DNA from 2 places in the Gracilibacillus pellucidus genome. Region 2 is predicted to be linked to the other one. Evidence: riboswitches for the same ligand, from Rfam matches in the RefSeq annotation. Region 2 holds a riboswitch; the other holds the start of a gene.

Region 1 (15,407 bases), on a different contig from region 2:
TGTTATTTTATCTAATTCGAAACAAAAAAGTCAAGCACAATCATTACTTCCGTTGTTTATGCCTCACAAAAATGGCTGATCTATCCATAAAAAAGAGGCCAACTATAGAAAGTTAGCCTCTCCCCTTTTAACGAAAATCTCGTTTATCTTCCATTTTTCTAGAAACTAGTACATAAGTAACTGTTGCTGCAACTGTAAGCATTGTATACAATAAAGTGTTTTTCATCTGACTTTCTCCTCCTTATGTTTAATTAGAATGGACGGAATTTACCTTTTTTCAACACAAGCGTTGGACCACCTAATAGGAACAGATAACGGTCATCAATTACATTTTTCATTACTTTCGCCTGCATACCATAAAGCTTATGACCTTCGAATACAGTACCCATTGCATCACCGCCACCTAATGAAGCAACTGTCCCTTTATCATCAAACTTAAACTCTTCTAATGTACCACCATAAATCATTGTTTTAATATTATGAGCACAAACATCTGATTCTTGAATCGCAATTTGTGCTGTTGGTGGATATGGTTTACCCGTTTCGTTATTCATCACCCATGCACAATCACCTAAAATGAAGACTCCTTCATTATCTGGCGCACGTAATGTTGCATCAACATTTACTTTCCCTTTTGTTAATTCAAAACCTGATTCTCCAACAATACGATTCGCTTGTACACCACCAGTCCATACAATGGTTCCTGCTTTGATTTCCTCTTCTTCATCGCCAACAATAACAGAATCAACTTTTACTTCTTTTATCATCGTACCAAGTTTAAATTCGATACCACGGTGCTCTAATGATTCTTTTGCATAACTAAGTAAGTCCTCGTTAAAACCTGGAAGAACAGTCGGCATCGCTTCAACATCAATAATCTTCACATCTTGACGTGGAATATCATATTTTTTACATAAAACAGGGATGCGTTCTGCTAATTCGCCTAAAAATTCAATTCCTGTGAAACCTGCGCCACCTACAACAATTGTTAACATACTTGGATCCGGATTTGGCTCGTTACGATAACGAGCAAACTGATACTCAATATGATCACGAATCATGCGACTTGAATCAACACTTTGAATAGAAAAAGTATGTTCTTCCATTCCAGGAATACCAAATGTCGCTTTTTCAAATCCTAATCCAATGACTAAGTAATCGTACTCTATTTCTCCATTTTCTAATTGAACGGTTTTATCATCTTTATTTATTTTTACTACTGTATCATGTATAAAATGGACACGTCGTGTATTAATTACATCCGAAATCATAATTCGGGAACGGTTGACATCAATAGTCCCTGCAGCCACCTCATGTAGCCATGTCGTCTGATAATGATAATTATGCTTATTAACTAATGTAATATCTACTTCCTCTGGAGCAAATTGCTGTGTTAATTTCTTCGTTGTCATCATTCCTGCATATCCTGCACCTAATACAACAATCTTTGGCTTACTTGCTGTCATCGAATCCTTCCCTTCGTGTAATAGATCACATTTTTACCTACAATAGTTTTAACATTATGAATTTTTATAATCCTTACATTTGTTGTCAGTATATCAAAAACGCCTATTTTCGTCTATTGTAAAAGGTTCTGTATTCGAACTATAATGTACGAATTAAACAGAGTAAAAAAAGATAACCAAAGCAACCACACTAAATGAACAAGTAGGCTGTTTGCGTTACCTTATTTTTCAGTAGTTATCCTTTTTGGTTAATCCGGTTTATTATAGCTTCTTTTTCTCAAAAAATCTCGTATTTCTGCAATGGTATATCCCTTTTCTTTAGCCTGCACCATTAAACAAATCCACTCCAAATCTACGATCGCTTTTATACCCATAAATGTATTCCCCCTAAAATACTGTGTATTTCAGGCAGTTCAGCCATCCGTATTTTAGCATAGTATAAACGTCCGTAGAAAACTGACGCTACCTCAATCAATGGGATATAAAATACTACTGGAAGAATGCTCAATATACGGATCTGTAACTTTGCGCCCCTATCTTACAATAGGTTTGCCTTTTTCTGTTCTTATTGGTAGATGCTATTCTGTATATAAGTTATCCTCCAGCGAACGAAGCCTAGATTATCTCACCTCCAAAGTACTCGCCAATACTTGCTAACTGAATTATATATTCTACATTTATCAGTCATACTCCTGCATAAAAAATCATTTTCATTCTTACTTTTACTATTTTCTTCATATGAAACAACGAGATATTTCACGTACGATTCTATTCCTTGTGCATAAACTGTACTATATGTCTATATTTATTTCTACAATTGGGGTGATAAAATTGTCACGTTATTATCGTTTTCGCTTACCACCATGGGCTAGGGAATGGCTAATCATTTGTGAAAAGTGTGTCCTACCTATTATGATTTTTCAAGCGATACGTACATTATTCTTACCGACAACTTTCGATGTATTACTGCTCGGTGTTTTAATTGGTATTTTTATCGCTTTTCGTTTGCGCTGGATTTAATATAAATCCTCGGTTTGACTCAACTGTAATGTTTGGTATATATACTCTTGAAAGTCAAGCGCCAGTAGTAACTTGCGATATTCTTGTTCAATTTGAATCGACTGTTGAAGATTAGAGCTGTTTCGTCTCGGATGAGTAGTAGCCGATATTAGTTCTAACCATTTGACAGGAGATAATAATTGCAAGGCTAACAAGGCTTTCTCATAATCCGATAAGTCAATATAGCGACAATAAATAGAGAATGATTCAGTCATTTTGAGAAAATCACAATCATGAAATTGACATAAATATTGATAATAATGGGCTAAGTCGTATGTTGGTGAAGTCATGAAAGCATCTTCCCAATTCAAAAAAAATGTATGCGTACCAGTCGCAACATAATGAGAGGGACGGATATTACCGTGGCATAGTGTATATTTCATTTTATCTGTATCATCTAAAACATCTAAATAGACATCTTGCCACCTTTCCAATTGGTTAAATACTTGCTCCATATCACGATAATACATGCAAATTTGCAGTTCCGTCGGTGACATAAAACGCTTCGCTTCAAAATAGCGAACAAATCTTAACATCTGCTCTCGATGTAACGATAACTCACGTTGAAATTGTTGCTCTGTTACCGCTTTATTTTGTTTAACTGATTGTAAATCATGATAATCCATCGTTGCCGCATGTAAACGACCGATTGCATGTACGACCGTTGCATATTCATCAACTGGCTGATCAAGATATTGTTCTTCTATCCAAGGCATTAAATAATAAAAATCGCTATCAGACTCAACAAATGAATGGTTCATTTTCGTCAAATAGACAGGAACAAAACCAAGTATCTGTTTTTCTTGTAAATACTGTTGAATCGCCTGCCATCTGCCTAAATCATCACGTGTTAACCTCGATTTTTTAAGTGCAAAACTTTGTGAATTTGACTTGATTTTATATACTCGATCCGTCACCTGCTCTATTTCTTCAGTCTGTAGCTGATAAGCAGTTAAAATCGCAGTCCAGTTCATTCGACTTCCCACCTTTTATACTAATTATAAATAGAACAAGTAACTACAAATTCCAAAAGCAATAGTCTCTGTTTAGTTGGCTTTCTTTCATTCTGCTGATATTGAGTGCTGGCATAAAGCTCCGACAAAACACTACGCTTTCCGCGGGTACGGCTTCAGCTAACTTTGTGAAGCAAACCACTTCCCAAAGTCGATCTTCAGCTCGTATGAGTTCGTGCAGGAGTCTTCGTGTTTTGTCTCCGCTGTATGATTGTTCCACTGTTTGTGAGTGGAAATATGTTAAAACCATTTCACGAGTAAAATGATGCTATATGTCATGATGCGGATATCTCACTACTTGCTATATGTGTCCTCCATACATAGAATCTTAGTTGTTTCCCTCCTAAGAAAGAGCATAAATCCAGCGAAGGCAGAATACGGAGACTCCTACGGAAAAAGCGCAGTCTGAAAATCCACTTTTCAACCGTTTTTGTTGAAAAGTTAGTTGAAGACAAGCCCGTGGCATAGAAAACACTATGAAAGCGGTCTGTGCTTGAATAGATGTTGCACTTGTGCCCCGAGGGTGAACTCGGAGTATTCTGACGTAGCGATAAGTTCTCCACTATCGATCAATTGGAATGAGTGAGCGCATTTCAGGAGTATCCAACATGAAACAACGCTGGTTCTCGCTTTTAGACAACGAAATGTCAACAAGTAATAAAAAATCCCTTGAGCGTTACCAAGGGATTCAAATTTTATTCTTCTGATACGATTGGAATATAAATAAGTTGACCAGCTGATATATCTTCATCATCAAGACGATTCGTTCGCATAATCTGCCGTGGTGATACTTGGTAACGTTCAGCAATTGATGTCATATGGTCATCTGGTTGCACAATATATAATTTTAATCTCGAATAACTTGAGGCTTCTTCCTCCGCAAAAATGTTCAATAAGTATGTCGTATCATCAGCTCGCTCTTCTCTACCTTGCACATGGAATATATCTTCTGGCTGTTCTTCCTGTTCTTCCTCTTCTTCCTCTATAGAAATGGCACTTGTCTCTGCTTCATCGGTAGATTCGCTTCTTTCTTCCACTACTTGCTCTTCTACTTCCTCTTCATTAATATTCTCTTGTACTTCCTCATTTCTCACATCTTCTTCAACTAACTCGATAACTTCTTCCTCTGATTCATCAACAATCTCTTCTTCTTCTACATCAATATGAAAACTGCCATCTGCCGTTTCTTCCTCTTCATCCAATCGGTCATTATCAAATGCTGGTAATGTAGCTTCTTCCTCATTGTCCGTAACTACTTCTGGCTCTTCGATACCTTGGATAGTAAGAACTGCTTCAATAATCATCTCTTTAGCCGATTCTAACGAATAATCAAAGTGATTAACATCAACAGCAACAGCATCTAATGACGGAACTCTTTCCATTGGAATAGATACATCAATCAGAAATTTATGAAAAAATTCATTTACTTCATCTGATAATGATTCTACCCGCTCCACACTGATCGCATCTGAACGTAGCTCTAGTAATTCATCGGGACTATCACTCTTAATATACTCTCCTTTTAACTCCATTACTCCTCTTATGGAGAGTGTCCCATTGTTTTCCTCCATCGAAATGACTGGTTCTAGCCCTATCCCCAACATTTCTTGGATTTGTTGATTGTTATCAAAAGAAATCGCTTCTTTCATATTAAATGTAAAGGCTTCTTGCACAGCATTTCCCCCTCTCTTATGCTTAGCTAAGGCGTACTAGCATCTCAATAAACTATATGAAAAAAGGCAAAAAAATATGCTTTTATAAGAAAAACCCCATATTGGGTATGCCGATTAAGCCAATAGATCGTTTTTTCACGATATATAGGATACTTACATTCTGATAAGTATCGCTAACACGTTAAACACAAAAAAGCTTACAGGATTCTGCAAGCTTTTTTTGTCTATAGTATTATTTCGCAATCTTTGCAAATGCTTTTTCCGCAGCTGCGATTGTTTTTTCGATATCCGCATCAGTATGTGCTGTTGACATAAACAATCCTTCAAATTGAGATGGTGGAAGAAAAATTCCTTCTTCTGCCATTGTGCGATAATATGTTGCAAATGCCTCTGTATCTGAACTAGACGCTGTTTCATAGTTAACAACGGGCTCTTTCGCGAAAAAAACACCAACCATGGAGCCAGCACGGTTAATTTGTAAAGGAACACCGTGTTTATCCGCAGCTAAACGATAACCTTCAATTAACCTGTCTACCTTTTGATTAATTCCTTCATAAGCACTCTCGTCCATTGCTTTTAACGTTTCTAAACCAGCAGTCATTGCTAGTGGATTACCAGACAATGTTCCAGCTTGATAGATATCTCCAACAGGGGCAACTCGTTCCATAATTTCACGTTTACCTCCGTATGCACCTACCGGAAGGCCACCACCGATTACTTTTCCTAAACAGGTTAAATCAGGAGTCACACCAAAGTGACCTTGCGCACAGTTGTACCCAACACGGAAACCAGTCATTACTTCATCAAAAATAAGTAGAGAACCACTTGATGCCGTAATCTCGCGCAATGAAACTAAGAAGTCTTCTGTTGGTGGTACAACACCCATATTACCAGAAACAGGCTCTACAATTACGGCTGCAATATCTTCACCAAATTGTTCAAAAGCATAACGAACACTTTCGATATCATTATATGGAACAGTTATTGTGTGTTGTGCAACACTTTTTGGTACTCCTGGGCTATCAGGTAAGCCTAGTGTTGCAACACCTGAACCAGCTTTAATTAATAATGAGTCACCATGTCCATGATAATTTCCTTCAAACTTCAAAATCTTATTTTTTCCTGTGTACCCACGCGCCAAACGTAGCGCACTCATTGTCGCCTCGGTACCTGAATTTACCATTCTAACCATTTCAATCGAAGGAACACGGTCAATTACTAATTGTGCTAATTCGTTTTCTAATAAAGTAGGTGCTCCGAAACTTGTACCTCTTTCCGCAACGGATTTTAACTTTGATACAACACGTTCATCTGCGTGTCCTAAAATTAAAGGTCCCCAGCTAAGTACATAATCGATGTATTTATTTCCATCAATATCATATATTTTAGATCCTTTACCAGATTCCATGAAAATTGGATTCATTCCCACTGATTTAAAAGCTCTAACAGGAGAGTTTACTCCTCCCGGCATTAAGTCTACTGCTTCTTTATACGCATCTACTGATTGTTGATTTTCAAGCACAATAAGTCGCCTCCTTTATTTATTTTGAAGCCATTTAGCAACATCTTTAGCAAAATAAGTAATGATAATATCTGCTCCTGCACGCTTCATGGAAGTTAATTTCTCCATTACAACTGCTTCTTCATCAATCCAGCCATTGATACTAGCCGCTTTGACCATTGAATATTCACCACTTACATTGTAAGCAACAACTGGTACATGATGTTGTTCTCTTACTTCACGAATAATATCCATATAGGATAGTGCTGGTTTTACGATTAAAAAGTCTGCACCTTCCTCAATGTCAGATGCTGCTTCACGCAACGCTTCTAAACGATTTGCCGGATCCATTTGATAAGTTTTACGGTCACCAAATTCAGGTGTACTTTCAGCCGCATCACGGAACGGACCATAAAATGCAGAAGCATATTTAACGGCATAAGACATGATTGGAATATGTTTGAATCCTGCTTCGTCTAAACCTTTACGTATTTCAGTAACAAAACCATCCATCATATTAGACGGTGCAATAATATCTGCTCCAGCTTGTGCCTGGGTAACAGCTGTCTTAACATGAAGAGGTAATGATTGATCGTTATCTACATCATTATGCTTAATCACACCACAATGCCCATGTGATGTGTACTCACAAAGACATGTATCAGCTATAATTAATAGGTCGTCTGTTTTTTCTTTAATCTGACGGATCGCCAATTGAACAATTCCATTAGGATCATAAGCACCAGAACCTACTTCATCTTTTTCTTTTGGAATACCAAACAATAGAACAGATGGTATACCTAACTCTAAAAGTTCATCAATTTCTTGATCCAGATTGTCTAATGATACTTGAAAAACTCCTGGCATAGAGCTTACTTCATTCTTAATTCCATTACCTTCCACTACAAATAATGGATAAACTAAATCATCTACTTGTAAAGTTGTTTCACGTACTAATCGTCTCATTACACTAGAATTTCTTAATCGACGATGACGATCAAAATGTGAGTGTGCCATTATTTATCACCTTTTCTTATGTAATTTTCGTATGCTTCCACCATATTTTCTATCGTAAATGTTTCCGGATAAATAATATGCTGAAAGTTTCTTTCACGCAGTTCATTTGCTGTTGTATTGCCTATCGCAACTGTTACTACTGATTGTTTTATCTGCTTGTTATATCCTTTATTTAGAAATTCATCAAATGCGGTGACTGTCGATGGACTCGTAAAAAACACCGCATCAACATCTAATACATTTTGATTTAATATTGATTTTGCACCTTCATTTTTTATTGTACGGTAAATAATTATTTTTTCAAAAGAAATACCTAGTTCTTGTAAAAGTTCTGGTATTTCCTTTCTAGCATTTTGGCCACAGATAAGCCCAATTCGTTGTTTACCATACTTTCGCACAAACTGTTTCACCATTGATTCCCCGTTGTAAATAGTAGGAGAGAAATCTACCTGATATCCATAATTCATTAGTACATTCTTCGTTTTCTCTCCAACAGCCGCTATCTTGTTCATAACCTTTACAGACAGTTTTGTCATCATTTGATGAAAGAAATGAACCGTATTGGTACTCGTGAAAAATAACCAATCGTATTCGGCAAGATTACGTAATTGTTGTTCCGTTTGGTCATCTGTCACTTGTTCAAACTTAATAAGTGGTACTAATTGAGTTTGAGCATCATTCTCTTCAAGCAAATGGATTAAAGGAAGCGCTTGTTTATGCTCCCTCGTCACCATGACTGTTTTACCTTGCAAAGAACGATTCATTATTGGCTCGCCTTGATTGCTTCATCAACCAATTGCTGTGCTCCTTGTGATTGTAACTTTTCTGCAGCTTGTTTACCTACTTGTTCTGGATCTGTACCTTTTATCGTCTCTTTTAAAACGGTCTTTCCATCCGTACTTGCGACAATTGCTGTTAATGCGACTTGTTCATCTTCAAGATGTGCGTATGCACCAATAGGTACAGAACAGCCACCATTCAATAAATCTAAGAAAGTGCGTTCTGCTTTAACTGTTTTTTCTGTATATTCATCATTAATAGTTGCTAGCAACGCTAATAATTCATCGTCATCTTCTCTACATTCAATAGCTAAAGCGCCTTGTCCAACTGCAGGTACGCATACATCTGGTTCTAAATATTCCGTTACAATATTTTCATCCCAGTTCATTCTTTTCATACCAGCAGAAGCTAATATAATAGCATCATAGTTTTCTTCTTGTAGTTTTCTTAATCTTGTTTCAATATTTCCGCGAATCCATTGAATCTCTAGATCTGGACGTGTCGCGAGAATTTGTGAACCTCTTCTTAAACTGCTTGTCCCAACAATAGAGCCAGCAGGAAGATCAGCTAATTTGACATGATTTTTAGAGATAAAAGCATCTCGATGGTCTTCTCGAACAGGGATTGAGCCAATCACTAAGCCATCCGGCATCACAGCAGGCATATCCTTCAAGCTATGTACGGCGAAATCAATTTCTTTGTCGTACATCGCTTTTTCAATCTCTTTTACAAATAATCCTTTTCCTCCGACTTTCGAAAGTGTTACATCAAGAATTTGATCCCCTTTTGTCACAATCTTTTTGATCTCAAATTCATACTTATCTCCAGAATGCTTCTTTAACTGTTCAATCACCCATTTAGATTGTGTTAAAGCAAGATTACTTCTTCTAGAACCTACAACAATTTTACGCATGCGCGCGACCTCCTCTATAATAAGACAAAAGCTCATTCATTTACTTGTTATATAACGTGAATCCCTTTTAGACTACACAATTCATATTAATAAAAAAATGGTTTGAGAATAATCCAAACCAAATGGTGTAACTAGAGACGATTTTTAGCTCGATGCAAGTATCCATAAAAGTCTCGCTTTATCGTCCTCTAGTCATATTTACAAAAACCGATTTTTGTTCGAGTTACCTGTACAAAAGTTAATGTGTAGAAACATTTTCGAGATCTTGTACTTCATTTTCTGCTTTTTGCTCCAATGATATAACTTTATTATTTTCAGTTTTTTTCACTTCTTCTTTTACTTGATCTTCAATATTGAAGATTTGCATAAATAAAGAAAGTGCTTGTTCTTTATTTTCTTGTCCAGCCAATTCTTTCGCCTGTAGTATTGGTTGTTTTAATAACTGATTCACGATACTTTTCGTATGCTTATTTAATACTTTCCGTTCACGTTCTGTTAGGTTAGGGATTTTTCGTTCAATACTTTTCATCGTTTCTTGTTGCACTGATAACGCCTGTTCACGTAGTGCTGTTATTACCGGAACAACACCAAGTGTTTGCAACCAATCATGAAATGCAACAATATCTTCTTTAATCCATTTCTCAATTACTTCTGCCGCTTCTTTACGCGCTTCTAAGTTTGCGTCAATGACATTGTGTAAATCATCAATATCATATAAGAACACATTATCAAACGATTCAAGTGCTGGATCTAAGTCTCTTGGAACTGCAATATCAACTAAAAACAGTGGGCGCTCTTCACGTTGTGCCTGCACACGTTGATAATCATCTTTTGTCACGATATAACCATCAGCACCTGTAGAACTAATAACAATATCTGCATCAATAAGTGTTTCTTCCAACTCATCCATTGACTTTGCTACACCATTAAACTGTTCTGCTAACTGCTTTGCCTTCGGAACAGTTCGGTTCACTACTGTTACTCGTTCTGCACCAGAACCAACGATATTTTTGGCAGCTAACTCACCCATTTTACCTGCACCAATAATAACAATGTGTTTATCCGTTATATCTGTAAAAATCTTCTTAGCTAATTCTACAGCCGCATAACTAACGGATACTGCATTCTCATTAATAGCCGTCTCTCGTTGACTTTTCTTTCCAATCGTTATTGCTTGCTTAAACAACTCGTTGAAAATAGTACCAGTTAATTTATTTTCTTGTGCATGTAAAAATGTTTGTTTCACTTGGCCTAATATTTGTGTTTCACCCATGACCATTGATTCTAATCCACAGCTTAAACGGAATAAATGCTCTACAGCTGCCTCATTTTCATACATGATCATATGTGAAGCAAATGCTTCATGGTCAATTTGGAACCAATCCGCTAAAAATTGTTTAATGAAATATCTACCTGTATGAAGTTGATCAACTACAGCATAAATCTCCGTTCGATTACATGTGGAAATAATCATATTCTCAAGAACGCTTTTTCGATTATTCAATTCCATCATCGCTTCTGTAATTGTTTCTTCACGAAATGCTAGCATTTCACGAACTTCTACAGGAGCTGTTTTATAATTTATACTAGCTGCTAAAATATGCACTGTACCTACCCCCAAAATAAAGCAAAACCTAACACATACATGCTCTATTATAACATGCTTCCATTGTAAAAGCTTGTGATGAATTTTTGAACAGTTTGTAAATCATCTATGGTAAAATGGAAGATGTTTATCGAATATTTGATTTAAATTCATTAGTAACTTTATCATATTCAAACTGTATTTTCAACAAAATGAATCTAATATAATAATTATTTTAATCTAGGAGTGTTTATCATTGAAGAAAAATAATCTTTTTGCCTACTTACTAATTGGGGTCGGTATTTACTTCTTACTTAGAGAATTACGATTACCAATTTTAACGGACTTCTATTCCTGGCCTACTTTATTAATTTTAGTTGGAGCAGCTTTTCTTATTCATGCTTTTACATCAAGAGATTTTCGGAATATTTTTCCTGCCATTCTTTTACTAGGATTGGGTATTCATTTTCACGGGCTTAATCATTATCCTTTTTGGATTGACCATTGGGGAATGTATACCTTGATTATCTCCATCGCCTTTTTAGCTCGTGCGATAAAAACAAAGAAAGGGTATTTTCCGGGACTCATTTTGTTTGCGATCTCAGCTTTCGCTCTCTTTGCTAACAATCAACCTGGTTGGTTTAGTTGGATCCATCAATTCATGATCTGGGTTGAACGATTTTGGCCAGTATTAATTATTGGACTCGGTATATACTTTCTGTTGAAGAAAAAATAAAAGCGGAACATAAAAGAACTAGCGAGCTTATTTTGTTACTATTTGAGGAGTTTTTTGCCTCTTAGCATTGAAAACATAAAAAAACAACCGGACAATAACGCCCGGTTGTTTTTTTATGTTTTACCATAGAAGAAGTGCTTATTTTATCGTGGTTTAAACGGCCGTAGAACCGCACTTCTATGTTCTGTAACAAGGAAGCTAAGTGGTGAAACGAACTTCCCGATGTGTTTCGCTAATAACCAGTGATAACCTTATTATTTCATATAGTTACTTAAATAACTCCACACATCTTCTTTTCCTTCACTTGTTTCAGCAGAAAAAGGAATAACACTATCAGACTGATCAAGGTCTAATGTTTCTACTACCCTTTTAATATGAGCAGAACGTTTGTTTTTCGCTATTTTATCTAATTTCGTTGCTATCACAAGTACAGGTATTTCATAATATTTTAAGAAATCATACATCATTCTATCGTCTTCTGTTGGCTCATGGCGAATATCGACGATTAATACAGTTAGTCTTAATGTGTCTCGCAAGGAAAAATATTCTTCCATCATTTTTCCCCATTTTTCTCGTTCCTTTTTGGATACTCGCGCGTAACCATAACCAGGTACATCAACAAAATATAATAGATCATTAATATTATAAAAATTTAATGTTTGGGTTTTCCCAGGCTTGGAAGAAGTACGTGCCAAGTTTTTTCGATTGATAATTTTGTTAATAAATGATGACTTTCCTACATTAGATCGACCAGCTAAAGCGATCTCTGGTTTTCTATCTGCAGGATATTGTTTTTCAGATACTGCACTAATGACGATTTCAGCTTTATTTACTTTCATTGTTCTCCTCCATCAATGCATATTCTAATACTGTATCTAAATGATCAACTGGAATAAATGTTAATCCTTCTTTAACACTTTCCGGAATATCATCTAGATCCTTCTTATTATCTGCCGGCATTATTATCGTTGTAATACCTGCTCTATGCGCACTTAACGTTTTCTCTTTTAATCCACCAATTGGCAATACACGACCTCTTAATGTAATTTCCCCTGTCATTCCAACATCACGTCGCACTGCTCTACCTGATAAAGCTGATATAAGCGCTGTAGCCATTGTTATCCCTGCAGAAGGACCATCTTTTGGAGTCGCTCCTTCAGGCACGTGGATATGAATATCATATTTTTCATGGAAATTTGCATCAATATTTAGTTTATCTGCTCGTGAACGAATATAACTAAATGCTGCTTGTGCAGATTCTTTCATAACATCGCCTAATTTACCTGTTAACGTCAGCTTACCTTTACCTTTCGCAATACTAACCTCAATAGATAAAATATCTCCTCCAGCAGATGTATAAGCAAGACCTGTTGCTGCACCTACTTGATCCTCTTCCTCCATCATACCATAACGGAATCTAGGCTTACCTAAAAGGGCTTCTATTTGTTTTTCGGTTACAACAACTCGTTGTTTCACACCGGATACAATAATTTTCGCAGCTTTTCGGCACATCGAAGCAAGTTGACGCTCCAAACCACGAACACCAGCTTCTCTTGTATAAAGACGTATAAGCTTTAATAATGCATCATCGCGTAATTGCAACTGCCCTTTCTTTAAACCATTTTCTTTTAATTGCTTAGGTAGCAAATGATTTTTCGCAATGTGTAATTTCTCCATCTCTGTATAACCAGCAATAGAGATGATTTCCATCCGATCAAGTAATGGCCTTGGGATTGTCGCAAGGTTATTAGCAGTAGCAACAAACATTACTTTAGATAAATCATAGGTTTCCTCTAAATAATGATCACTAAATGTATGATTTTGTTCTGGATCTAATACTTCTAACATCGCGGCAGAAGGATCCCCTCTAAAGTCATTAGACATCTTATCAATTTCATCTAATAAGAAGACAGGATTGATTGTCTCTGCTTTTTTCATTCCTTGAATTATACGTCCAGGCATTGCGCCAACATAAGTACGGCGATGACCACGTATTTCTGCTTCATCACGCACACCACCAAGTGAAATACGGACAAATTGTCGGTCAATGGACTTTGCGATAGATCGCGCTAATGAAGTTTTCCCCACTCCAGGCGGTCCGACTAGGCATAAGATTGGTCCTTTTAATGAATTCGTTAGTTGTTGAACAGCTAAATATTCTAATACACGCTCTTTTACCTTTTCTAATCCATAATGATCTTCATTTAATACATTTTCTGCATGGTTGATATTTAAGTTATCTTCTGTTTCTTCTGTCCATGGTAAAGATAAAACCCAATCTATATAATTGCGAATAATGGAACTTTCTGCTGAACTTTGCGGAATTCTCTCATAGCGACTAAGTTCTTTAGCTAACAATTCCATAATTCGTTCTGGCAAATTTTTTTCTTCTATTTTCTTTTTCAAATCAGCAATTTCACCAGACTTACCGTCTTTATCACCAAGCTCGGTTTGAATTGCCTTCATTTGTTCACGTAAATAGTATTCTTTCTGTGTCTCTTCCATTGATTTTTTGACACGCTGACCAATTTTACGCTCTAGTTCCACTACTTCCTTTTCATTAGAAACGATTTCTAACAATTTTCTAAATCGTTCAGATACATGGAGTGTTTCCAAAATCTCCTGCTTATCTGACATTTTCAATCTAATATGAGACGCAATTAAATCAGCAAAACGAGTAGGCTCGTCTATATCTTTTACGCTATCTAACGTTTCTTTACTAATTTTCTTTGAAATCTTTGTATAGTACTCAAATTGCTCTAACAAAGCACGCATTAACGCAACTTCTTCCGCTTTTTTATTATGTTCCTCCTCAAGTTCCATAATTTCCACAAAGAATTGCGTATCTTCATTAATAAATTCTTGAATTTCTGCACGGTACATTCCTTCTACCAATACTCGCATTGTACCATTGGGTAATTTTAACATTTGGTTTACTTTAGCAACGGTTCCTACTGCATGAATATCTGCCGCCTTAGGCTCTTCTATTTCGCTTTCCTTCTGAGCTGCTAAAAAAATATGTTGATCATTCATCATTGCTTTCTCTAATGCTTGAATCGACTTTTTACGTCCTACATCTAAATGAATGACCATTCCTGGAAATACAATTAACCCCCGTAATGGTAATAGTGGAATATGTATGAATTTTGTTTCTGACATATGGCACCTCCGTCAAAGTTACTAGTTCTATGATAGCTATAAAATGAGGCTTGCTTCAGCCGTTTACAGCAAGGCTCAGAAAGGAATATTTTGTAATGAATTATCTCCCATGATTAAGTAAACCAAGCTGAATAAACAGTAATCCCCTCATATAATTTATATTTACCTAGTACCAATGTTTGATTCTACTATTGTTATCAGTTTAAAGAAGTTTCGCTTCTTTGTAAAACTAAAAGTGTTTCGATACTGTTAGTTTTTCCTATTGTATGCTAATCATTCGACATACAGCTTTAATTTTAGTTGTGATCACGTACAAAATCCCTTGTAGGTGTACAAGGGATTTTGACTTTCTTCATTTATTAAAGAGTCATAAATGTTTGATTAAGCACTCTCTTTAGGTGTTTCTAACTCGATGACTGTTCCATCTTCTTGGACTAGCTTCGGACGAGCATTTTCGTTTGTTAATACATCTGCTGTAATAATACATTTCTTCACATCTTCACGA
Region 2 (15,407 bases):
ACTTATTGTGGTCTCATCAGGATTAGTCATAGATAAGATTACGATGCCTTTTATCGGCACTGTCCAACTTGAAGGAATGGGGCTAATCATTACGATTCTTTGGGTAATTGGTGTAACGAATGCGATTAATTTGATTGATGGTTTAGACGGTCTAGCAGCAGGTGTTTCTGCTATCGGTTTAACAAGTATTTTGATTATCGCAATAACGGATTATCGTTTAATAGTCGTTTATTTAGGTATGGTCTTAGTTGGAAGCTGTCTTGGTTTTTTATATCACAATTTTCACCCAGCGAAAATATTTATGGGAGATACCGGTGCATTATTTTTAGGGTATGCCATTTCGGTCATATCCATGCTCGGCCTCTTTAAAAATGTCGCCTTGTTCAGCTTTATCATTCCGATTATTATTATTGCGGTACCGATTTTTGATACGCTATTTGCGATTGTTCGCCGTTTAATAAATAAGCAACGTATTGGTGCACCAGACCGTAAACATATTCACTATCAATTAATTGATATGGGATACAGTCATCAGACGGCAGTGTTGATTATTTATGGATTTAGTGGATTTTTCGGTGTGATGGCGATTATCTTTAACAGTGCAACGATGTTAACCTCCTTGATTATATTAGTGCTAATTATCATTGGCATTCAGTTAATTGCTGAGCTAACCGGTATTGTGAAGAACGGCCAACAGCCGATATTAGGCAGTATTCGAAAATTAATAGGAAGAAATCAGAAAGTGTAGAAGTCAGTGTTTTCGAGAAGTGCTGGCTTCTTCTTTTACCGACGAAAACGAACATAAGTTCTTGTTTTGTTTAGTAGTATATGGTAGACTGACTATAATAAATAAAATAGGTGGTGCTAACAAATGGTATCTTTGTTGCTAGTAAAAGAAGAGCGGTCTAATTATATAGACCATGACCAGTTATTCAAGCAATTAATTGATACGTTCTTTGAAGATTTTCTCACAGCTTTTTTTCCTCACATTTCTCAACATCTTGCCTTTCCAACATTAAAACCATTATCAACAGAATTATTTACAGAATTAGTAGCTGGTGAAAGACGCCGAGCAGACATTGTAATGGAAGGAAAATTAAAGGGAGAGGACACGCTTATTATCATTCATATTGAACCACAGAGCTCTCCTCAAAAAGATTTTCCCAAAAGAATGTTTGAATACTACTGTTTACTGTATACTAAATATAAGAAACCTATTATCCCTATTGCTGTATTTAGTTATGACCACATTCGCGATGAGCCAGATACATTTACGATGTCATTGCCTTTCCATGAGACACTTACCTTTCAATATATCAAACTACAATTAAAATCATTAAATTGGCGTACTTTTTTGAAGAATGATAACCCTGTTGCTGCGGCTTTATTAAGTAAAATGAATTATAATGCTTCTGAAAAATTAGAAGTAAAAAAAGCATTTTTGCGAATGTTGGCAACTCAATCACTAAATCGTGAAGAAGTGAAGTTACTATTTGGCTTTTTTGAAACGTACCATCATTTAACAAATGAAGAGGAGGAAACCCTTATGTCTGAATTAAAAAACACAGGTGAAGAAAGTTTAGCAGAGTTCGTAAAGAAATTGCCCAATTCATTTTTTGACAGAGGATTACGTGAAGGAAAGCAAGAAGGGATGCGTGAAGGAAGAAAAGAAGGAGAACGAGAAGGAAAAATGGGAGAAAGGCGAAAGATAGCAGCGAATTTATTAGCTAAAGGAATGAATAAAGCGGAAGTGATGGAAGTTACTGGACTGACAGAAAAAGAAGTAGAGTCATTAGACTGAATCGAGATTCCCGACTACCGATGCAACAAATGAAGAGGAGGAAACCCTTATGTCTGAATTAAAAAACACAGGTGAAGAAAGTTTAGCAGAGTTCGTAAAGAAATTGCCCAATTCATTTTTTGACAGAGGATTACGTGAAGGAAGAAAAGAAGGAGAACGTGAAGGGAAAATGGAAGAAAAGCGAAAAATAGCGGCGAATTTATTAGCAAAAGGGATGAATAAAGCAGAAGTGATGGAAGTTACTGGACTGACAGAAAAAGAAATAGAGGCATTAGATTGAAGTGAGACCCTAATCCCACTGATTGTAAGTGAAGCTATTGACAGTGTATAGTAATAATGATTTTAACAGGAGGAGAAGCCTTAGTGCTTCTTCTCTTTTTTTGTCATGGTGCATGAAGTTCGTAAAATCCTCCACTTCAAGGTTCCAGTTAAAACAAAGAAGCTAAGTGAGGGATAAACGGACGCTAATGTCCTGATAACTTCCACTTTATTTTTTTAAAATGAATGACACCTTTCTCCCTCTCGTTTTGATTATAGAGGTGAAGGGAGGTGAGACAGATGGCAAATGCAGAAAGAGTTGATTCAAGACTTCAGTTAACATTCGAAACAGGTGTTGATCCTGTGTCAGGAGAACCGATCTATCAATCAAAATCGTTTAACAATGTGAATGTTGATGCAACAGCAGAGCAATTACTTGCAGTAACAAATGCGCTTGTTCCATTACAACAACATAGCTTGTACACAGTGAAGCGTAATGACACAGAATTAATTACAGCTGAGTAAGTGTAACGGTTGTAAAAGGAAGGAGGTGTGAACGGTGAAAAAGCTTGAATTGAAATTTAAAAATGAAGAAGATAAAACAGTAACGATTTCATTAGATTATCCAGTAGAACCTGTTGATCCAGCAGCAGTTTCTGCAGCAATGGATACAATCTTAGCCGAGAATGTTTTCTTTACTTCAGGTGGTGAGCTAGTTGAGAAGGCTAGTGCACGTATTGTAGAACGTCATGTATCAGATATTGAACTGTAATTTAGTGATAAGGAGGGCTGTCATGCTCTCCTTTTCATATGAAGAAGAGAAAGGAGTGCAAAACATGGAGGAAACTTGGTTATCAATAATAACGGATTTAGGTTTTCCGGTTGCGGTGACGTTTTACTTATTACACCGGATTGAATCAAAACTCAATACATTAATTGAGTCCATTGTTACCTTGCCTGATAAAATGCATGACTAAAAGAAAAGAAGGTGAACCTCAGCTAACGATATTCTCGTTAGCTGAGGTCATTAAAGAAGGCTGCTAGACGGTTGGGACGAAGGTATGGCAATCCGTTTCTTGTACATCTTTAGCTTGTTTACCTGTATGACTGACAACATAGATCGTATCAGCAATACATTTATTCCCTTCGGCCCAATATTTACAGTTGTTTACTTCACATTTCACATCTTTCGCCATCACACACACCTCCTATAGTCATATTGTGAAACGGTGTATAGGAAATATGTGAGGGAAAATATTACTTTTTAGGATAGATAGTTAACAATCGCATAAAATGAGTATTATTAGCGTCAACACAAAGATAATGTGCCGAGGCTTCTTTATAAATATGTAATTGTTGCGATACATTACCTAAGATAGCGTGACAATAATTTTGGGCAGTTCTGTCACCAGTCGTTTGGAAATATGGTAAGATTTCCTCACTGATTTTTGTGCGGTAGTTATCTGTGCCATGTATTTGTAAGAGGATGCCTTCTAATAAATAGCAATAATAAGTATATTTTTTCTGTTTGTTTAGTTTGTTAGCAGAGTTGATATAGGTTAAAGCCAGATCGGGTTTTTTCTGTATGGCATAGAGGTAGGAAGTGAAAAGAATATACTTCGCTTTTTGTAATGGATTTTTTTCATTGGCGATCGCTTTTTTGTTATATTTTAAAGCATTATCCACATCATTATTTTCAAAATATGCAAGGCTTAATACATAATGAATGTAACTGGTGTAGATGCTCGTATAATGAGCTAAAATATGATGGAGTTTTTCAATAATAATAGTGTTGGACTGTTGCATGCTGTAAATCGCATTTTTTAAAAGAAGAATGTTGGATAGTAAGGCACTTGGGAGGTTCATAGATGATTGGTATAGCTTCAAGGCAGTATCAGCATAGCTGTTGGAATCTTGATAATTTCCGATTTCCTCATAGGCTAATGCATAATATAAGTGGATGTCACCGTCTATTGCAGATTTTTCAGGATGTAACTTGGATGCTACGTTCAAATAACAAAGTGCATAGTTAATGTGATGGATTTCTAAATAATATAAGCTGAGCGCTTTCTGGAATGGAAAGGTGTGAGTGGTAGTCTGTGTTTCTATGTAATGTTGTACATCTGTTACATGCTTTGTTGCGATGTCTGTTCGATGCCGAATAAGTGCGTATAAGAAATGACATAACACATGTAATCCTTTATTCTCATAGAAATAGGGTGCTGGTACTTCCCTTAGTTCATTGTAATATTTTTGAGCTGTTGTGTAATTTCCTTGTGAGATACTTCGGTGCCATGAATGTAGTTTATTGGAAAGTGGCTGGTCCTCTTGGGCGGTGAATTCTTCGATTTGGAGTGTCTCTTGAATACGTGACAGTAATTCTCTCGATGGATCGTATTTTCCTAATTCAATTCTACTAATCGTCGATACACTAGTGTTTACAACATTTGCTAAACTTTGCTGTGTCCAACCTAATTTCTTACGATAAAGCCTAATTAATTTCCCCTTATCCAACATATGCATCACATCGCTTTCCTTGTTTTATTACAATTAGTACCAGAATAACAATACCATATTATCATAAAAGTTCCATAATCATACAAGTTCATTTCTGGGATTTACGAAAAATTTGCAATGTACTAATAAAAATCAACAAAAAAATAAGAATCATAAATGCATGAAGGCTAATTAATGGAATAACATAAAGTAAGAAAACAGTAAAAATGATAAAACCAATGGTCATGATGAAGAAGAATGATAAAAACCGGAACATGACAACTCCCTCCTATCGCTTAACATCCGGATAAGTCTCACCTTATAAAATATGATATCCGCCTAGAAACGTGATTTTTGAGATATTCTCTAAATTAGCATATAATTTGGAAGTAAAGGGGGAATGAATAATGAAAGATATTAATGTAAAAGAGTATCGCTCTGCAGATTATCCGATCGATGATATGTTTTTAGATCGTTGGTCACCACGTTCTTTTGCAGAGAAGGAAGTAGATGACGAGACATTAATGAGTGTGTTTGAAGCAGCTCGTTGGTCACCGTCTGCTTCTAATAAGCAACCATGGCGCTTTATTATTGCGAAAACAGCTGAAGACCGTGAGAAATTCCATTCTTTTATTATGGATGGCAACTTAGCTTGGTGTACGAAAGCGCCAGTATTAGCCGTGATTGTTTCTGATACAGAAGCAGGGGGATCACATGGGTTTGATACAGGAACTGCATGGGGCTATTTAGCATTGCAAGCAATGAAGAGCGGTTTAATTACCCATGCGATGGGAGGCTTCTATCGTGATAAAGCACGTGAAGTATTAAACATCCCAGAACAATTTGATATTCAAGCAGTTATTGCCATTGGTTATCAAGATGAAAAAGAAAAATTAGCAGAAGTATTCCAAGAACGTGAATTACCATCTAGCCGTCGTCCCGTAGCGGAGTCGGTGATGGAAGGCGAATTTAAAGGTTAATAAAGTAAATTTTATGGTCTGTTCATCCTGTTTGAGCAGACCATTACTTTATGCTCTTGTTTTTGTCAACGTTTTCATATATTGTTTTGTTATCGTTTTCATAAAATAAAGCAATGATACACATCAAGGAGGATGCACCATATGTTGCAAAAAACAATTATTCTATGCAGTATGATCATCATGACTATCGGTTTCAGCTTAAGCGTTTCGGCTAAAGATTCGAACGGGTATTACACAATCACAGAAATTCAAGATTGGGGTCCAGCAATCACTAAAATTATCGTGGAAGTGGGGAAACCCATACCAACTGGGGCGATTGATCAGGATACCTTTTCCGTACATGTAACTCGTAGCGATGATAGAGTGGAAGAGTCCATTTTAGAAGAAGGGTATCGCCAAGTAACGAATGCATATGTAGCAGATAAGCAAGGTAATCCAGCAAAGAAAATGGGAAAATACGCTGTTCTTGAATTAGAAATTGGTCCTGATAAGACATTAGGAGCACCAATGCATTATGTGAATTCGAATAACTGGATTGATGTAGAGTATGTTATTACGCAAGAAAAATCAATTGAAGCACCATATGGTGAAGTGAACGGATTGACGATTACATCATTGAAAGGTGATATAAAACAAGGAGTAGAAAAGTTTACTACAGATAGAGGTACCTATGCTGGGATTGATATGTCTTATGCAAGTTACACGCCTGAAACAAAAAGCAAAGAGAAACCGTTAATTGTGTGGCTACATGGTGGTGGTGAAGGTGGAACAGATGCTACTATTCCATTAGGAGCTAATAAAGCGATTAATCTAGCTTCAGAATCGATTCAAGATTATTTTGATAGGGCATATGTATTAGTACCACAAGCTCCAACGAAATGGATGGATGGAGTAACGGCTGATTCAGATGGGACATCCAAATATACGGAATCATTAATGGAGCTAATTGAAGCATTTGTCCAAGATCATAAGGATATTGATCCAGAACGTATTTATATTGGTGGAGCTTCAAATGGCGGATATATGACGCTTGTGATGACGAGAGAGTATCCAGATTATTTTGCGGCTGCTGTTCCCGTATGTGAAGGATTGAATGATTCTTTGCTTTCTGATCAAGATATTCTGACATTAGCGAAGACGCCAACATGGTTTGTAACAGCTGAAAATGATCCAACACTTGATCCAGCACTTCATACATTGCCAACCTATGAGAGGATGGCCTCTGTAGATGAAGCGAACGTACATCTAACTTTGTTTGATAATGTTGTGGATCAATCTGGTTTATATACTAATGAAGATAATACTCCATACGAATACGCAGGTCATTGGTCATGGATTTATGTATTCAACGACCAAGTTCTTGGCTTATTCGAATGGTTAGCAGAACAAGAAGCTTGAATTTTTTCAAGCTTCTTTTCTTTTGTGATAAAATATAAGGAATGATTTAGTAATATTTGAAAAAATGAAACCTCTTTTTACTAAAAATCGTCTGTAAGAATATAGACTTATAAAAAGGTGGTGATTAGTGAATGATTGTACAACTTCCGATCTGGTTTATTTTTATTGCACATATATTAGGCGTAGTTCTAGTATTTCTAGGATTAAGAATATGGATAAAAGAAGAAACGTTTTTAATAGAAAGTATTGGAGTAATGAAAGAAGGTAAGGATATCACTACATTGTGTAAATTTGTTGGTCAATATTCTGTTGCGCTAGGCGTTATTATTCTGGCATTGCCACTATTGCATTATTGGATAGATTCTATTGGTGTGCTTATCATTATTACAAGCGTGTTGATTATCTCCGTTATTTTCTGGGCGACGATTCATAGACAATTTTTCATTCCAAAACAAGGTGGAAAGACATATGAGCAAAACTGACAAAATAATAATTGCAGTTTTGGTGACGATTGTGCTTAGCGCAGTAATAGCGGTCTATTTCTTTGGGATGGCAGGTATATTTAATCTATTAGGAGTCCAGTATCATTCGGTCGGTTCCTTAGTACTATTCGTTATTCTATTCTTTGTAATTGGCATTGTCGTCGAATTATTTTCTAATGTGTTCTCGCGAATAGTAGCCAAGCAATTTACAGGGAAAGGGCATAAGCTGGTTGTACGATTATTGATTGAAATAGCAGCGAACTGGCTGGTATTATACATAACAGATGAAATCGTAAGTGGTGTAAATCTCTCACCAGAAGTGAAAGTCATTGTCGCTGTTATACTTGGGATAGTGGAAGTAGTGCTTGTATCTGATGAGAAGAAGAAACAATAGACTTATGATGAGTGGATAAACTTCAAAAAATCCTACGTAACAAATACAAAGGTCTTAAAAATGACATATATCACCTTAAATTGAGACTAATGTATCAAATCTGTTAGAATATCATTCTAGTAGTTGAAAGTATAGTAGGGAAAATGTATGATAAATAATGTAATTACATAATTAGATAAAGGCAAACTGTTTGAAAGAGCAGGACGCAAAGCCTAGGGTCTAACGGTTATTGACGAGAATAACCTATGATCGCCTGGTTACCTAAAAACATTAAAAATTTGTATAAGTATGTTTTTTAGGCTGTTTCTGTATGAGAAATAGTCTTTTTATTTGCAAAAAAAAAGAAATGGGAGGAAATATCAATGCGTATAGCGATAGTAAAAGAAGCTTCTATCTACCGAGAAGGCTTGGAAGGAGTACTATCCAACGAGTTTAATGCACATGATGTGATTGCGGTTGAGCCAAATGATGTTGAACAACTCAAGGACTACATTATTGATCTACTCATCATTGATATTGACACGAATAGTAACTATATGAATTTAATCCACCAATATAGGGAAAATAATAAGAAGATTGTTGTTTGGACAGAAAACATCTCCCATCCAGATTTAATCGATCTATTTAAGCTGGATTTACATGGTTATTTCTATAATGGAATGGAAAAAGAAGATTTACTTCGTGCCGTAAAAAAAGTCATGTTAGGACAACACTACATACATGAAGAGTTGTCAGCTATCTTATTAGGAGACTATCGAAATCTTCATAATCGTAAAGACTGCAGACCAGTCGGTGTATTTACCAATCGTGAATGGGAAGTAATGGAGCTTTTAACAAAAGGGTATAGTAATTATCGAATAGGTGAACAGTTATATATTACAGATAAGACAGTGAAAAATCATATTAGTTCTATTTTACGAAAACTTAATGTGCCAGACCGTACCAATGTGGTGCTTACAGCATTAAAAAATCGTTGGTTTTATGTATCGTAATTAAAGAAAAAGCCTGTGAATGGACGCCGATTCCAGAAAGTCAGAGTAGAAAACCTAACTTTTTTGGGTGGGAACGACCATGCAGGCTTTTTGTTATGCGGTGCAAAACGATCATTTTGAGAAAATGTCTGTTATTAATTGTATAAAAGTAATTTTTAAACAAATTAAATCTATTTAACTAATCCTTTAGAATCATTATCATGCCTCTTTTTAGCTATATTTTTGGAAAAAATACAAAAAAAACAGTAGATTATTATGCCAAACTGAAATAAATTGTGTTATAATCTCGAATATGGTGTGTTCCTTTAGACAGTTGTTGATAAAGTTCAGCCGAAAGAATGAAAACCGGAGGTAAAAAAATGGAAGAAACGATTTCCCTGAAAGAGATTTTTGAAGTCCTGAAGAAACGTATATTGCTAATTATACTATTAATAGTTGGCGCTGCAGCTATCAGTGCTATCATCAGTTTTTTTATTTTAACACCAACTTATGAATCTAGTACACAATTTATCGTTAATCAAGAGACGAGCGAAACTAATAACGTCGATATAAATCAAATTCGTTCTAATGTAGAAATTATCAATACATACAATGATGTTATTACCAGTAATCGTATCTTAGAGCAAGTAATAGAAGATATGAATTTAACAATATCGCCTAGTGAACTAAGTGATAAAATTTCATTATCTAACTCAGATAGTTCACAGGTTGTGACATTATCGGCAGTAGATTATGATCCAGCTGTCGCGGTAGAGATTGCCAATACAACAGTAGGAGTATTTCAAGAGAATTTACCAGAAATAATGAATGTGAACAATGTAAATATCTTATCAGAAGCTGAATTATCAGCAAATCCTAAACCAGTCAACCCGAAGCCAGTACTAAACATCGCGATCGCGCTTGTTCTTGGGGCAATGCTTGGAGTCGGTTTAGCTTTCTTACTTGAATATTTGGATAACACGATTAAGACAGAGCAAGATGTCGAAAGTAAATTGGAGCTCCCGATTTTAGGCGTAGTATCACATATAGATGAGAAAGAAATGCTATCTATGGGAAAGCAAGTTTCTATCAATCAAGTGAGAGAAAGGGGTAATGTAAGTGGCCAAAGGAAAAAAACAGTCTAATCAAAAAAGCATGCGACACTTAATTACGAAGATGAATCCACGTTCTCCGATTGCAGAGCAATATAAAACGATTCGGACAAATCTTCAATTTTCTTCTGTTGATGGAAAGTTGCAATCAATGTTAGTTACATCATCTGGTCCATCAGAAGGGAAGTCATCAACGACAGCAAATCTGGCGATTGTATTTGCACAACAAGGGAAGAAGGTATTACTAATCGATGCGGATATGAGAAAGCCGACATTACATTATACATTCCGAATCGATAACCGTCGTGGCTTAAGTAGTGTATTGGTAGCTGAGTCAGAATTGAGTGACGCTATTACGACCAGCGATGTAGCAGGTCTTGATTTACTTCCATGTGGTCCAATTCCTCCCAATCCTTCAGAGTTGTTAGGCTCTAGAGCGATGGAGACGCTGATTGCCAATGCAAGTTTAGAATATGACTTGGTTATGTTTGATACACCACCAGTATTAGCGGTAACAGATGCGCAGATTCTTGCCAACCTTTGTGATGGAGCGGTAATGGTAGTTCGTAGTAAGCAAACAGAGAATGATGCAGCAACAAAAGCAAAAGAGCTACTTGAAGTAGGCAATGCTAAGTTATTAGGTGTTGTTCTGAATGACCGTGAACAACAAAAGGGACACTATTATTATTACGGTAACTAAACAAAAAAACTTTCGATATCATATCGAAAGTTTTTTTGTTTAATTACCCTTTAATATTGTTAAAGAAATACGAATATTTTAATGATAACTTTGCAAATAGTGATGGTTATGGTATTCTTTAAAAAGAACAATTGAATACCATTTGATAACGAGAAAGGGTGGTCTTATGTTAGATATTAATCCATACATTCTTCCGATTAATCAAGAAAGTGTGGCAAATATTAGTTCAGCAATCGCCATAGCGAAAGAAGCGGAACAGCTAGGCGTACGAAAGATTATTGCTACACCAAGAAATGTAGAAGGAAAACAAGAAACCATTACAACACTCGTTAGTAGATTAAATCAAGAGTTGAGCGATCAAGGCGTGAATGTGGAGTTGATTCCTGCACAAACAATCCGTCTCTATGGCGAAATAGAGAAGGATCTAACGTCAAATAGTATACTTACTTTTAGCGATGATCCGGTGTATCTTTTTGTTGAGCTTGCCCAAGAACATACGCCTGAGTATACAAGACAGCTTTGTTATGATTTACAGTTAAAGGGATATCAGCCGATTTTCGTTCATCCAGAAAAAAATCTGAATATTCAGCAAGATAACGATTTGTTGTATAGCTTGGTGAAAAATGGCGGGTTAGTCCAAATAAGTGCTGCAAGTTTGAGTGGTAAGGAAGGAAAAAAAGTTCAAAGGTTAGCAAAAGATTTTGTTAAGCATAACTTAGTTCATTTCATTGGTTCCGATTCACGAGAAGCTAAATCTTATCATTTAACGGATGGATGGAAGGTAGTCCGTAAATTAAATAAATGGCAAACGTTGCAAGATAATATGAATTTGTTCATTAATCGCAAGGCTGTAAGAGGGGAAGAACCAATGAGAGTGAAAAAGACTAAAATATTAGGTATCTTCTAATGTTTATCACGGTGCATGAGTCCGTAAAACCCCCACTTCAAGGCTCGAGTGAAACGAGGAAGCTAAGTGGGGGATAAACGGACGCTAACGCCCTGATAAGTTTCGCTAACAATCAGTGGGAGTCAAGAATTCCCACTGATTGAAGTCTCGCTTTATGTAAAAAAATGAAAGAAAATAATGACTAATCATACAAAAAAGTATCCTATACGACAAAATGCGACAAAATAAACCTGTTTCCTTGATGTAGGTTTACTGTTATACTGTAAGTTGACTTTTGTTATGAGCGTATTTTGAATAAAGAAAGGACGATGGATCGAATGATCGATATTCATTGTCATATTCTACCGAATGTCGATGATGGTGCAAAGCATATGGAAGATTCTGTACAGATGGCGAAAAGTGCTGTTTCACAGGGGATTACGACGATTATTGCTACACCTCACCATATGAATGGTAGCTATGATAACTACAAAGAAGATATATTAGTTGCTGTTGAATGTTTAAATGATAGATTGCAAGAAGAAGAGATTCCTCTTACTATTCTACCAGGACAAGAAACACGAATATATGGGGAAATGCTCGAAGATTTGGAAAAAGGGCAGTTATTACCTTTAAATGAAACAAGTGGATATTTATTCGTGGAGCTTCCTTCTAACCATGTTCCGCGCTATACAAAACAATTACTGTTTGACTTACAATTAAAAGGAGTGAAGCCAGTAATTGTCCACCCAGAACGAAACAAAGAATTAATGGAAAACCCTGATATATTATATGATTTAGTTAGTAATGGCACATTAACACAAGTAACCGCAGCGAGTATCGCTGGGAAATTCGGTAAAAAAATTAAGAAGTTTAGTTCACAAATGATTGAAGCGAACTTAACACATTTTATTGCGTCTGATGCACATAATACTACGACTAGAGGTTTTGTGATGCAGGATGCACTCTCGATTGTGAAAAATGAATATGGAACGTCAATGGTATATTGGTTTATGGAGAATGCGCAATATTTAGTGAATGGGGAAATTGTAGTAGGAGATGTTCCGGAAAAGATAAAGAAAAAGAAGGTTCTAGGTATCTTCTAAAGCCTTGTATAGTATAGATTTTTTATATGTCAATTGGAAAAATATAAAATTGAAGGATGGTTAATTATTATGAAAAAAGTCAGAAAAGCGATAATTCCTGCAGCAGGACTTGGTACAAGATTTTTGCCTGCTACAAAGGCAATGCCAAAGGAAATGTTACCAATTGTAGATAAGCCAACAATTCAATATATTATCGAAGAAGCCATTGAATCTGGTATTGAAGATATTATTATTGTGACAGGTAAAGGTAAGCGTGCTATTGAAGATCACTTCGACCATAACTTTGAATTAGAAGATAATTTATATAAAAAAGGTAAGTTTGATTTATTAGAAAAGACAAAACAATCATCAAATGTAGATATTCATTATATTCGTCAAAAAGAACCATTAGGTTTAGGACACGCTGTTTGGTGTGCGCGTAAATTCATTGGTGATGAACCATTTGCAGTATTATTAGGTGATGATATTGTACAAGCAGATACACCATGCTTAAAACAATTGATTGATCAGTATGAAAATACTGGTGGGTCTGTTATCGGTGTCCAACAAGTGCCAGATAATGAGACACACCGTTACGGCATTGTAGACCCGAAAGATCAACACGGCCAAAACTATTCCGTGAATAAATTTGTAGAAAAACCTAAACAAGGTACTGCACCATCCAACTTAGCTATTATGGGACGTTACGTATTATCGCCTACTATCTTTAAATACTTAGAACAGCAAGAAACAGGTGCTGGTGGCGAAATTCAGTTAACAGATGCGATTCAGCGTTTAAATGAATCACAAAGTGTATTTGCCTATGACTTCTCTGGTAAGAGATATGATGTCGGGGAGAAATTAGGATTTATTAGAACAACGATTGAGTTCGCATTAGAGAATGAAGAGATTGGTGAAGAGGTACAACAAATTATCAACCAATTAGCAGAAAATAAGGTTACACAATAAATATTTACAAGAGAAGGGAAGAGCCCACATGGGTTATAAAAAACGAATTTTGTTATTAGTGTTGTTAGACTCCCTAATTGTAAGTACGGCAATCTTTATCGCATCATGGATTGTGTATCCCGGCACACAAAACATTTCAATAGCAACAATGGTAATTACTTCAATTGCCTTGTTGCTATTTCATCATGTCTTTGCATTTGGTTATAAGCTGTATCATAAGGTATGGGCTTATGCAAGTGTTGGGGAATTAATTGCCATTGTAAAAGCAATAACCTTTACAATTATAGCTACAGGAGTCGTGCAGTTTTTAGTGAATGATTTTTCTATTTATAAGAGAGCACTTATTGTTACATGGTTATTACATATTATTTTAATTGGTGGTTCGCGATTTGTATGGAGAATTTATCGTGACCGCTATATGAGGGATAAGGAGGATAGACAACGTACGCTAATTGTCGGAGCGGGAGCTGCAGGTGCAATGATTGCGAGACAATTAAAAAATGAACAACAAAATACAGAGCTCCTACCAGTTGCATTTGCTGATGATGATATGGCGAAACATAAAATGCAACTATATGATCTGCCAGTTGCAGGAAGCACAAAAGAAATACCAAGCTTAGTAAAAGACTTAGAAATTGATCATATTGTTATTGCGATACCATCACTGACAAATGGTGCTTTAACAGAGATGGTCGCCATTTGTAATAGTACAAATGTGAAAGTGCAAATGGTACCGAAAATTGAAGATATTGTTTCAGGTAAAATATCTGTTAGTTCATTAAAAAATGTAGATGTTGAGGATGTATTAGGGAGAGATCCGGTTGAATTAGATATTAACTCCATTTCCGAATATGTAACTGGCAATACGGTAATGGTTACTGGTGCTGGTGGTTCAATAGGTTCTGAGATATGTAGACAGTTAATGCGATTTACACCATCAAAAATATTGTTAGTAGGACATGGTGAATTTAGTATTTATTCCATTGATATGGAGTTACGCCAAAAATATCAGCAAAAAGATATTGAAATCGTACCTGTTATTGCAGATGTACAAGATCGCGAACGTATTTTTGAAATTGTTCAACAACATAACCCAAGAATTATTTACCATGCAGCAGCACATAAGCATGTACCGTTAATGGAATATAATCCTCACGAAGCAGTGAAGAACAATATTATCGGAACACGAAATGTAGCAGAAGCGGCTGATACATATGGCATTCATACATTTGTTTTAGTTTCTACAGATAAGGCCGTGAATCCTACTAATGTGATGGGAGCTACAAAACGAGTTGCCGAAATGGTTGTGCAAAATTTAGCGAAGAAAAGCAAGACAAAGTTTGTCGCAGTGCGCTTTGGTAATGTACTAGGGAGTCGTGGTAGTGTAATTCCATTGTTTAAGAAGCAAATTGAGCAGGGTGGTCCTGTAACGGTAACACATCCAGATATGACTCGTTATTTCATGACTATTCCAGAGGCATCTAGATTGGTTATCCAAGCAGGTACGCTTTGTCAAGGTGGAGAGATATTTGTCTTAGATATGGGAGAACCAGTTAAAATAGTTGATCTAGCTAAAAATCTTATTAAACTATCAGGTTATACAGAAGCTGAAATTCCAATTCAGTTTAGTGGTATTCGACCAGGCGAGAAAATGTACGAGGAATTATTAGGTGAAGATGAAGTACACCCTGGTGCTGTTTATGAGAAAATTTACGTTGGTAAAACAGTTGATGTAGAGTTTGAGCAGGTTGTAGATTTAATAGAAAGCTTCCCTAACCAAACGAAAGAAGGGTTAAAAGAGCAATTAATGAATATTGTTTATTATGATTCACAGAAGAAGAGTGAGGTTGTTAGATCATAGAAAACATGCTAGTG

Evidence for each region. A riboswitch is a leader RNA that binds a small molecule or an ion and turns the genes downstream of it on or off. The one in region 2 is predicted to bind cyclic di-GMP.
Region 1: another riboswitch for cyclic di-GMP. It lies ahead of SH601_RS11335 (anti-repressor SinI family protein); the one in region 2 lies ahead of SH601_RS14080 (response regulator transcription factor).

Annotation. Positions count from the first base shown of each region.
Region 1 is NZ_JAWZSR010000006.1:40,490-55,896, forward strand. It holds gene SH601_RS11330 (NAD(P)/FAD-dependent oxidoreductase) at 252-1,466, opposite strand; gene SH601_RS11335 (anti-repressor SinI family protein) at 1,715-1,840, opposite strand; cyclic di-GMP riboswitch class I at 1,982-2,030, opposite strand; gene SH601_RS11340 (hypothetical protein) at 2,298-2,486, shown strand; gene SH601_RS11345 (phosphotransferase) at 2,483-3,499, opposite strand; gene spoVID (stage VI sporulation protein D) at 4,234-5,211, opposite strand; gene hemL (glutamate-1-semialdehyde 2,1-aminomutase) at 5,444-6,733, opposite strand; gene hemB (porphobilinogen synthase) at 6,749-7,729, opposite strand; gene SH601_RS11365 (uroporphyrinogen-III synthase) at 7,729-8,493, opposite strand; gene hemC (hydroxymethylbilane synthase) at 8,493-9,422, opposite strand; gene hemA (glutamyl-tRNA reductase) at 9,661-11,028, opposite strand; gene SH601_RS11380 (LiaI-LiaF-like domain-containing protein) at 11,264-11,743, shown strand; gene yihA (ribosome biogenesis GTP-binding protein YihA/YsxC) at 11,998-12,582, opposite strand; gene lon (endopeptidase La) at 12,569-14,902, opposite strand; gene clpX (ATP-dependent protease ATP-binding subunit ClpX) at 15,284-15,407, opposite strand, start outside.
Region 2 is NZ_JAWZSR010000009.1:33,639-49,045, forward strand. It holds gene SH601_RS14015 (glycosyltransferase family 4 protein) at 1-748, shown strand, start outside; gene SH601_RS14020 (RpnC/YadD family protein) at 872-1,801, shown strand; gene SH601_RS14025 (RpnC/YadD family protein) at 1,851-2,081, shown strand; gene SH601_RS14030 (DUF1659 domain-containing protein) at 2,360-2,584, shown strand; gene SH601_RS14035 (DUF2922 domain-containing protein) at 2,619-2,831, shown strand; gene SH601_RS14040 (YvrJ family protein) at 2,896-3,036, shown strand; gene SH601_RS14045 (DUF1540 domain-containing protein) at 3,100-3,255, opposite strand; gene SH601_RS14050 (helix-turn-helix domain-containing protein) at 3,317-4,582, opposite strand; gene SH601_RS14055 (hypothetical protein) at 4,665-4,832, opposite strand; gene SH601_RS14060 (nitroreductase family protein) at 4,963-5,535, shown strand; gene SH601_RS14065 (prolyl oligopeptidase family serine peptidase) at 5,677-6,933, shown strand; gene SH601_RS14070 (DUF3784 domain-containing protein) at 7,065-7,415, shown strand; gene SH601_RS14075 (YrvL family regulatory protein) at 7,402-7,809, shown strand; cyclic di-GMP riboswitch class I at 7,980-8,074, shown strand; gene SH601_RS14080 (response regulator transcription factor) at 8,172-8,801, shown strand; gene SH601_RS14085 (YveK family protein) at 9,161-9,925, shown strand; gene SH601_RS14090 (CpsD/CapB family tyrosine-protein kinase) at 9,900-10,592, shown strand; gene SH601_RS14095 (tyrosine-protein phosphatase) at 10,759-11,499, shown strand; gene SH601_RS14100 (tyrosine-protein phosphatase) at 11,817-12,584, shown strand; gene galU (UTP--glucose-1-phosphate uridylyltransferase GalU) at 12,654-13,532, shown strand; gene SH601_RS14110 (polysaccharide biosynthesis protein) at 13,561-15,393, shown strand.